Regions from separate parts of the Streptomyces sp. GbtcB7 genome, predicted to be linked through region 3. Evidence: riboswitches for the same ligand, from Rfam matches in the RefSeq annotation. Region 3 holds a riboswitch; each other region holds the start of a gene.
What was found. Region 3 has a riboswitch for cyclic di-AMP ahead of KVT44_RS14185 (C40 family peptidase). Riboswitches for the same ligand answer to the same signal wherever they lie in the genome.
Positions count from the first base shown of each region.

Region 1: another riboswitch for cyclic di-AMP. It lies ahead of KVT44_RS42870 (transglycosylase family protein); the one in region 3 lies ahead of KVT44_RS14185 (C40 family peptidase).
Region 2: another riboswitch for cyclic di-AMP. It lies ahead of KVT44_RS13375 (C40 family peptidase); the one in region 3 lies ahead of KVT44_RS14185 (C40 family peptidase).
Region 4: another riboswitch for cyclic di-AMP. It lies ahead of KVT44_RS22455 (transglycosylase SLT domain-containing protein); the one in region 3 lies ahead of KVT44_RS14185 (C40 family peptidase).

Region 1 is NZ_JAGXJM010000037.1:2,956-5,139, reverse strand. Features, by position in the region: gene KVT44_RS42870 (transglycosylase family protein) at 88-798, opposite strand; cyclic di-AMP (ydaO/yuaA leader) riboswitch at 803-1,011, opposite strand; gene KVT44_RS42865 (transglycosylase family protein) at 1,150-2,172, opposite strand.
Region 2 is NZ_JAGXJM010000006.1:324,515-326,698, forward strand. Features, by position in the region: gene KVT44_RS13370 (diacylglycerol kinase family protein) at 1-985, shown strand, start outside; cyclic di-AMP (ydaO/yuaA leader) riboswitch at 1,101-1,271, shown strand; gene KVT44_RS13375 (C40 family peptidase) at 1,328-2,184, shown strand, end outside.
Region 3 is NZ_JAGXJM010000007.1:168,991-171,174, reverse strand. Features, by position in the region: gene KVT44_RS14190 (DUF6328 family protein) at 144-665, opposite strand; gene KVT44_RS14185 (C40 family peptidase) at 754-1,227, opposite strand; cyclic di-AMP (ydaO/yuaA leader) riboswitch at 1,231-1,416, opposite strand; gene KVT44_RS14180 (hypothetical protein) at 1,763-2,068, opposite strand; gene KVT44_RS14175 (ATP-dependent Clp protease proteolytic subunit) at 2,076-2,184, opposite strand, start outside.
Region 4 is NZ_JAGXJM010000013.1:160,691-162,874, forward strand. Features, by position in the region: partial or broken gene KVT44_RS22450 (HAD family hydrolase) at 1-177, shown strand, start outside; gene KVT44_RS22455 (transglycosylase SLT domain-containing protein) at 315-1,004, opposite strand; cyclic di-AMP (ydaO/yuaA leader) riboswitch at 1,009-1,169, opposite strand; gene KVT44_RS22460 (hypothetical protein) at 1,442-1,765, opposite strand; gene KVT44_RS22465 (CocE/NonD family hydrolase) at 1,749-2,184, opposite strand, start outside.

The sequences.
Region 1 (2,184 bases), on a different contig from region 3:
GACGGGGGTGGCCCTCACCGGGGTCTCCAGTGTGGAGACCCCTTTTATGAGGGACCTGTCATTCAGCTGGGGTGAAGCTGCCGATCATCAGCTGAGGTGCAGCTGCTGACCCGGGTAGATGAAGTCGGCGTCGTCGACGATGTCCTTGTTCAGCTTGAACAGCTGCTGCCAGCCGCCCTTGACCTTCTTCTTCTCGGCGATCGAGCTGAGGCTGTCGCCCTTGACGACCTTGTACTCGCCGTCACCCTTCTTGACCTTCTTGCCGGTCGGAGTGGAGACGGTCTTCTTGGCGGCCGGGCGGGACGCCGAACGGGAGGCCGCGGTGTCCGTCGAGCGGGTGGCGGTGCTGGTGCTCGGCGAGCTGTTCGACGAGGAGCCGTTCGAGGAGGACGAGGTCGACGGGGCGCTCGCACCGCCGGTGTACGCGGCGCTCGACAGGCCCGTGCCACAGGTCGGCCAGGCGCCCTTGCCCTGCGCGGCGAGGACCTTCTCGCCGACGGTGATCTGCTGGGACTTGGAGGCCTGGTTGGCAGTCGCGGCGTACGCGGTGCCGCCGTACGCGGCCCAGGTGGAGGCCGAGAACTGCAGACCGCCGTAGTAGCCGTTGCCGGTGTTGATGGACCAGTTCCCGCCGGACTCGCACTGGGCGACGGCGTCCCACTGGGAGGCGGTGGCGGCGGAGGCGTTGCCGACCGCCATCAGCGGAGCGGCGATGGCGACACCGGTGACACCGGCGAGCGTGGCGACCCGAGTGGCCTTGGACGGACGGCGGTGCTTGCCCTTGCTGGAAAACAGCATGGAGAGATCCCCTCACCGACGCCTGCGAGGTGAGCTGTCGGGTTCGGGCGGGTGAGTGCCCGGCCGTGCGCTCTGAGCGCTCGGCTTCACCCCAAGCCGCTCCCGGTCAACTACCGGGCGCGGCGCTTACCTTGGGTCCCCCGCTCCTGCCTACGGCGCTGACGCGTCGACTGTTCCCGTACGGCCGTTGGCAGGATTCGGCGTTGACGACCGTCGGGGCCCGCTGTGGCGAGCGGTCATGACCGTAAGCAGGCGATCGGCTGAATTCCAAAGACGATCAGGGCCTTTGAGATCCATCTCTCACTCGCACCAAACCGGACATTACCCAGCGAACCATGACGCGAACTGCCCCTACTTTTCGCCCGATTCGGCACCAACTGCAAGGCTCTGACCGGGGAGGATGAGGTTCGGGTCGACGCCGACCGTCTTCTTGTTCGCGTCGTACAGCTCGGCCCATCCGCCTTCGAGGTCAAGGGCGTCCGCGATGGTCCAGAGATTGTCTCCGGCGCGCACGACGTAGGAGCCGTCGACGACATCACGGGAGGCGCCTGCGCCGCGCGAGGCGTGCCGCCCGGAGGAGTCGTCGCTACGGCCGTCCACGGCGCTGTCGGTGGTGTTCTCGTCCGCGGTGCCGCCACGGTGGCGCCCCGCACCGGTCGTCGCGTTCTCGGACGTACCGGAAGAGTCGCCGCCCTGGCCGGAGTTGCCCGAGTTGTCGCTCTTCGTCGTTTCCGTGTCGGAGCCGTCCGCCCCCTGGGCGTCGCCGCTGGTGTCGGCCTTCGTCGTGTTCTCGGCCGCGCCCCCGGTCGACTTCGAGGACGAACCGGATGAAGACGAGCCAGACGAAGACGAATCGGACTTCGAGCCGGAAGAGACGGACGGAGTCGACGTCACGGACGAACTGGACGAATCAGATGAACCGGATGAATCCGGTGTACTGGACGAGTCGTTCGCCACGCCCGTGTCGACCAGGATGTCGCCCGAGTTCTTGCTCAGCCCGGAGAGCGGTCCACAGGTCGGCCAGGGGGTGAGGCCCTGGTCGTCGAGGAGCTTCTCGGCGATGGCTATCTGCTGCGAGCGGCTGGCCTCGTCGGCACTCGACGCGTAGGTGAGGCCGCCGTACTTCTCCCAGTCCGCCTGGCTGATCTGGAGCCCGCCGTAATACCCGTTGCCGCTGTCGGCACTCCACTGGCCGGCGCTCTCGCACTCGGCGACCCGGTCCCACGTGGTGCCGTCGGCCGCGCTCGCGCTGGTGGCACCGAGCAACGGGATCGCGATGGCGGATCCGGTCACTCCTGCCGCGACGATGAGGGCCGGGGCCTGACGGGGGCGACGATGGCGGCCGTTCCCGGAGAGCATGCGGAAGCCTTTCACGTGACAGCAGGT
Region 2 (2,184 bases), on a different contig from region 3:
CAGGGCACCACCGCCGCGGCGCCCCTTCCTCCTCATGAACCCGCACTCCGGCGGCGGCAAGGTGGCGAAGTTCGGACTGCGGGAGAAGGCGGAGCGGCTCGGCGCGCAGGTCGTGCTCCTCGACCCGGACAAGCACCAGGACGTCACCGCGCTGGCCCGGGCCGCCGTCGCGGACGGCGCGGATCTGCTGGGCGTCGCCGGCGGTGACGGTACCCAGGCGCTGGTCGCGGCCGTCGCCGCCGAACACGGTCTGCCGTTCCTGGTGGTCTGCGCCGGCACCCGCAATCACTTCGCCATGGACCTCGGCCTCGACCGCGACGACCCGGCCACCTGTCTGGACGCCCTCACCGACGGCGTCGAACTCCGCGTGGACCTCGGCTTCGCCGGCCGCCACCCGTTCGTCAACAACGCCTCCTTCGGCGCGTACGCGGCGGTCGTGCAGAGCCCCGCGTACCGCGACGACAAGATCGGCACCATCCTGGACCTCCTGCCCGACCTGCTCACCCGCCAGCGCGGGCCGCGACTGACCGCCCGCGCCGGCGACACGACGCTCGACGCCCCGCAGGCCGTACTGGTGAGCAACAACCCCTACCGCACCAACGATCCGGCCGGTCTCGGCCGCCGCGAACGGCTCGACTCCGGGCTGCTCGGTGTCCTCGGCATCACGGTGGACAGCGCGGCCGAGGCCGCCGCGCTCGTACTGGACCCCGCGCCGGACGGACTCGCGGTCCTGACCACCCGTGAGGTGGTCATCGACGCCGACCGCGCGGAGATCGAGGCCGGCATCGACGGCGAGGCCCTGGTCCTGCCCGCCCCGGTCCACTGCCGCGTCGAACCCGGCGCCCTGCGCGTCCGCGTCCCCAAGGAACGGCCCGGTGTGCCGGAGGCCCAACCCCCTTTGGACTGGCGCCGATTGCGCACGCTCGCGGCGACCATGGGGCGAACAGCGGTCGTACGACATCCTGGTCGTGGCCGGGACACGTAGACGAAGGTCACAATTACATATCGGACAGTTCGCGCTCCAATCTTCACACCAGGCACACAAATTGGCTAAGTTGGCGGTAGGCCGCACGACTCCCTCCGGCGAACCTCGCCGGGTCGCGCGACCTCCGCCGAATCCGGTGCCCCCGTGGCAACAGGAACCGGGACCCAACCGACCTTGGGGTGAATCGGCCCAACTGCCCGATCGGGCAAGGGCCGTAGGGCATGCCTTCCGGAATCTTCCGCCCGAACCCGACAGCCGGCCCGGTAGGCGGAGTACGGAAGGAGTACGGCTCCCATGGCGCCGGAACGAACCCCGCGCCCCGGAGGCAACAGCCTCCCTGGCATGCCCGACTCCGCACGCGCGACGGCCGCCCTCAGTGGCGCGGACGGTCCGAGCCGCGAGGAGGTGCAGCAGCGGATCAGCTCCCTCTACGACCAGGCCGAGAACGCCGTCGGGTTCGTCAACGGGACCCGCGCGATGACCACGGGGAGCCGAAGCCGCGTCAACCCGGCGCCGGAAACCGCGCGCAGGCGCCGCGACCCCGCCCTCGACGACATCACCAAGACCTGGTTCGACGCGGCGCGCACGCAGCTGGGTCCGTCCGCGCCGGCCAGGCTGCCGGCCGACCGGATGCCGAACCGCCCGGCCGAGGCGCGGCCCACGGGCCCGGCGAAGCGGCCGGAGGACGGGCTCACCAACCGTGGGCGGGAGTTGACCGCCCGCCCCGTTCTTGAGTTGACCGCGGGCCCCTCCGCCGAGGCGGCCGCCGGGCCCGTGGCCGAGTTGACGGGCAGGGCCGTCGCCGCGCTGCCGGCCGCGCCGGAGCCTGCGCCGCAACCCGCGCAGGAGGCCGCCACGGCCCTGCTGCCCGCGCTGCCCGCCGGACCGGGGCAGTCCTCGTTGAAGACGTCCAAGGAGAAGATCCAGCGCAAGCTGGCGCTGGCCCGTGAGTTGGTGTCCAAGCACGCCGCACGGTGGAACCCCGGGCCCGCGGCGATCGAGTCACGTCCGGCCGAGGGTGTCTGGCCCACCCCGGAGGACCAGGCTCGCCGGCAGGCCGCGGAGGAATGGCAGCGACAGCAGTCGACCGCTCTCGGCCCGGACATGTCCCTCGGCACCGGGATGCCTCTCGGCGCGGACATGTCCATGGGTACGGGGATGCCGCTCGGCGCGGACATGTCCCTCGGCGCGGGGATGCC
Region 3 (2,184 bases):
GAGCGAGACCGAGCCGATGGCGTCCGGCGCCCGCCCGCTGCGGCAGGGGTCCGTCACCCACGCGCTCGACCCGAAGGCGCCGGTCACCTTCCTCGGTCCGCTGCCGCGGTTCGTGCCCGCGGGCAGTCAGGCGATGAGCGCGCTCACGGTTCTCGGTCCGGTGCTTCTTTCGGAGCCGTCGCTCCGCCGACGACGGCACGGTGCACCAGGCCCGGCAGGAGGCCCCACAGCGCCACACAGACGAGCAGGGTGCCCGCGCCCGAGGCGATCCCGGCGGCGCGTCCCAGCGCGACATCCACGACGAGCAGCACCGATCCCGTCAGCGCCAGCATGAGCACACCCATCCCGACCGTGGCCAGGACGGAGGAGACCCGCACGATGGTCGGCTTCGCGCCCTGCCGGAACAGCGACCTGTGCAGCGCGGCTGGCGCCGTGAAGAGCGCGGCGGCCACCACGGCCAGCAGGAGGGTGGTGACGTACGTGGCGCGCTGCACCGTGTCGAGGGACGGGAAGCGCGGGGTGAACGCCAGCGTCAGCAGGAACGCGAAGAGGATCTGCACACCGGTCTGCGTGACGCGCAGCTCCTGGAGCAGTTCGCCGAAGTTGCGATCGGCGCGCTCGAGGGGCGTCTCGTTCCGTTCCTCGGGGGAAGGTCGCTCAGCCATGCTGAACGAGTAACCGGTTCGTCCGCTTTTCACGCCCGGGGGGTGGAACCCCGAGGGGGTGCCGGCCGGCGGCACCCCCTCGGGCAGGTCAGCTGACCCGGCCGTACCAGACGCTCTTCGTCCAGATCTTCTGCAGCTTCACGACCTCCCCTGTCTTCGGGGAGTGCCAGATCTTTCCCTTCCCGGCGTAGATGCCGACGTGGTACACGTTCCGGCCCGAGTGGAAGAACACCAGGTCTCCGGCCTTGCGGTGGGATGCGGAGATGTGGTGCGTCTTGTTGTACTGCGCCGCGGCCGTACGAGGCAGCGTCTTGCCCGCCTTCTTGTACGAGTAGAGCGTGAGCCCGGAGCAGTCGAAGCGGCGTGGCCCGGCGGCACCGTACTGGTACGGGGAGCCCTTCTTGGAAGCCGCGACCTGAAGTGCCCTCGTCGCCAACGTGGCCGCTTCGGCGTCGGATGCGACGCCAGGAACCACAAGGCTGCCGCCCACGGCGGCGATGGTGAGCGCCGAGGCCGTACCGGCCCGGGTCCACAGCGACGGGACACGATTGAGCGCAGTCATGCGCAACCCTTCGTCAGCCGCCTGTGAAGGATGACCTGTCGGATTCGGGCTGGCGAAGTAGCCCGGCCGCTTGCGCGGCTTCACCCCAAGGACCGCCCGGATCTCTCCGGCGACCCGTCTTGCTGGGTCCTCCACTCCTGCCGATGCACTTCTGTCGACCGGTCATCCGGGCAGCGGCAGGACTCGGCGTCCGCCCGGACCGCCCCGCCGCTGTGGCGGGGGCTTGTCGTCGGAAGGGATCTTCACGCATAGCGGTCGGAAAATCCGAGCGGAACTGGCGATTTGTGGGGTTACTCACCACTCACCCGTTCGGGTGGACGACCCCCTGTTCGGGCGATGTTGGGGACACCGACGACGCGCCCACCAGCACCGGAGCGTCTCATTCCGCCTCCGGGCCAAGCGTGTTGCGCAACTTTTTCGGTTCCCCGAAGGGGTCTGTGACTACTCCATCAGGGGGTACGCCATTTGGTCCGTTTGAACCCCGGGCCGGACGCCTCGCCGACTCGGCGCGCACCGCGACCCGGGTGTGGAGGTGTCAATTGTCGGCGTCGGGTGGCAGCGTGACGCGGGCAGCCCGCCGCTCACCGTCGAGGACGCGCAGAGCCTGCGCCAGCGTCGGCGCGTGCACCTCGCTCTCGCCGCGCTGGTGCATCAGCGCGAGGGCGTCCCGCAGCTCGGTGGCCTTGGCGACCAGCGCCTGGGCGGCACGCAGTCCGCGGTAGGTGTCTCCGGGCCTGGCCGGGTTGATACGGCCCAGCAGGTCGACCACGTCGAGGTAACGGTCGATCAGTTCGGCCTCGGCTCGCGTCAGCGCGGGCAGCGGGGGCAGTTCGGGCACCATCGGCGGATCACCTCGCGTCGGGTGTGGCGTTCCTCGCACCGGGCGCGGTGCGCGAGGTCTTGCGGCTGGGGATGATCCCGTCCACCAGTCCGTACGCCAACGCGGCCTGAGCGTCC
Region 4 (2,184 bases), on a different contig from region 3:
ACTCCCGCCGCCACCATCGCCTTCGGCGACATGCCCAACGACATCCCCATGTTCGACTGGGCCGCCCGGGGTGTCGCCATGGCCAACGCCCATCCGGAGCTGAAGGCGGTGGCCGACGAGGTGACGCTGTCGAACGAGGGCGACGGGATCGCGGTGGTGCTGGAGCGGCTGTTCCCGTGCCGGTCGGATCGGTTCCGGGAGTCCGGAGAGCCCGGTGCGTCCCGGCAGCTCTCCGAGTCTCTCCGACCTCATCAACCGCATCAGCCCCGGCAGTCGTACCAGCCCTACCGGTCCAACCAGCCCCACCAGTCCTGTCAGTAGGGCCCGTTGACGTTGTCGATCGAGCCGTACTTCGCCGCCGCGTAGTTGCAGGCCGCCGTGATGTTCGCGACCGGGTCGTAGATGTTCATCGACGTGCCCGGCACGTGGTAGGCCTTGAACGTCGGGTCGATGACTTGGAGCAGGCCCTTGGAGGGGATGCCGGCCTTGGCGTTGGAGTCCCAGTTGTTGATGGCCAGGGGGTTTCCGGAGGACTCGCGCATGACATTGCGGTGGATGCCGTTGTAGGTGCCGGGGATCTTGGCGCGGGCCATGACGTCCAGCGAGTGCTTGATCCATCCGTCGAGGTTGTTCGCGTACGTCTTCGAGGTGGTGGGCGCCGTCTTCGCCTTGGTGGGGATTTGGACGGTTTTGGTGCCCACGGTCAGGGTGAGGCCCGGACGGAGCGTCGTCGGGTCGGGGCCTATGACCGCGCGGTTGGCGGCGTACAGCTTCGCCGCGCCGCCGCTCTTGGGGTACTTCTGCGCGATCTTGGCCAGGGTGTCGCCCGCGACCACCTTGTACGTGATGAGCTGGACATCGGTGGTGGTGGCCGTGGCGGCCTGCGCGCAGGTCGCGCCCACGAGCGGAAGGGCGAGTGCGACTCCGCCCATTCCCGCGGCGAGGATGCCCCGAGTGAGCATGCTGTGGATCTTGAAGCTGCGGTGCTTGCCTCGTGCGGACATGGCGAATTCCTCTCCGGCGCCTGCGAAGTGAGCTGTCGGGTTCGGGCGGGAGCTGCCCGGCCGCACGGTGTGTGCGACTTCACCCCTAGCCGTTCCGGTGTCCGGATCGGCGGCTTACCTGGGTCCCCCGCTCCTGCCGTGCGTGTGTGTGGGTGGCTGGGATATTCCGGTCGGCGGCAGGATTGGGCGGTCCGTCCGGATCGACGTGAACGTATGCGAGAGCACATGTCCGGAACAAGCCCTCATTTCCCGGTGTAGATCGCTTTCACCTGCGCAATATGAGGGCGAAAATGCCCGATTAATCCGGAACGTGACGCTCAACTTGCCTTATGCAAAGGGGGAGTCGTCAAGAGGGGATAAAGAGCCCACTCCGCATGGGAGTGACCCAATTCACGCGACCAAGCAGAAATAAAGCGGCACTGGCGGCAAAACGGACATCAGGCTTCGAGTGTCCAGGCCGGTGAGCCCGCGGGCGGAGCCGGGCGTACCTCCCACACGGACTGGTCCGTGTCGGGGTCGTCGTCGGGGAGCCGGCCGGTGTTGGGCTTGAAGTAGAGGCCGTAGGCCCAGTATTCGGGGAGTTCGTGGCACATCAGGTCCGGGTAGAGCCCGAACTCCTGCCCCGCGTAAGCCCTGTTGATCCTCGCCACCGCCTCGGCCCGGGGAATCCCGAAACGCGTGACCATCTCGTCGGCCATCTCGCGGAAGTACGCGAGCATCCCCTCGTCCAGGGCCATCAGGAACTCACCGGTCCGCGCCATGCTCCTCAGGGTTGCCCATGCCGCCGTCGGGCCTCCAGTCCGCCGTCCGGGGGATTCTTCTCTCCCACGTCCGATGGAAGACCACCTCGTTGCCGTCCTTGCAGATCAGCTCGTTCGAGGTGATGAACTCCCGGTCGTCGCAGCCGAGTTCGGAGCGTGTCTCGACCCGTGCGTCCCAGGGCAGCTCCGGGCGGTGCAGACGGATCGACCTCGTCGAGCGGGTACGGGCGGAGAGCGGGTCCCACTCGTCGATGGTGTACGTGTCCCGGGCGTCCTCCGTGCATTCGAGGCCGTCCGGGTGGACACGGGTGCCGTCCTGGCGGGGGTCGACCTCCAAACGCCACTCGCCCCTCGCCACGTCACGGGCGACCAGGCGTTCGGGGCGGGGCTCGTCAAGGGTGGCCGGGGACGTCACTCCC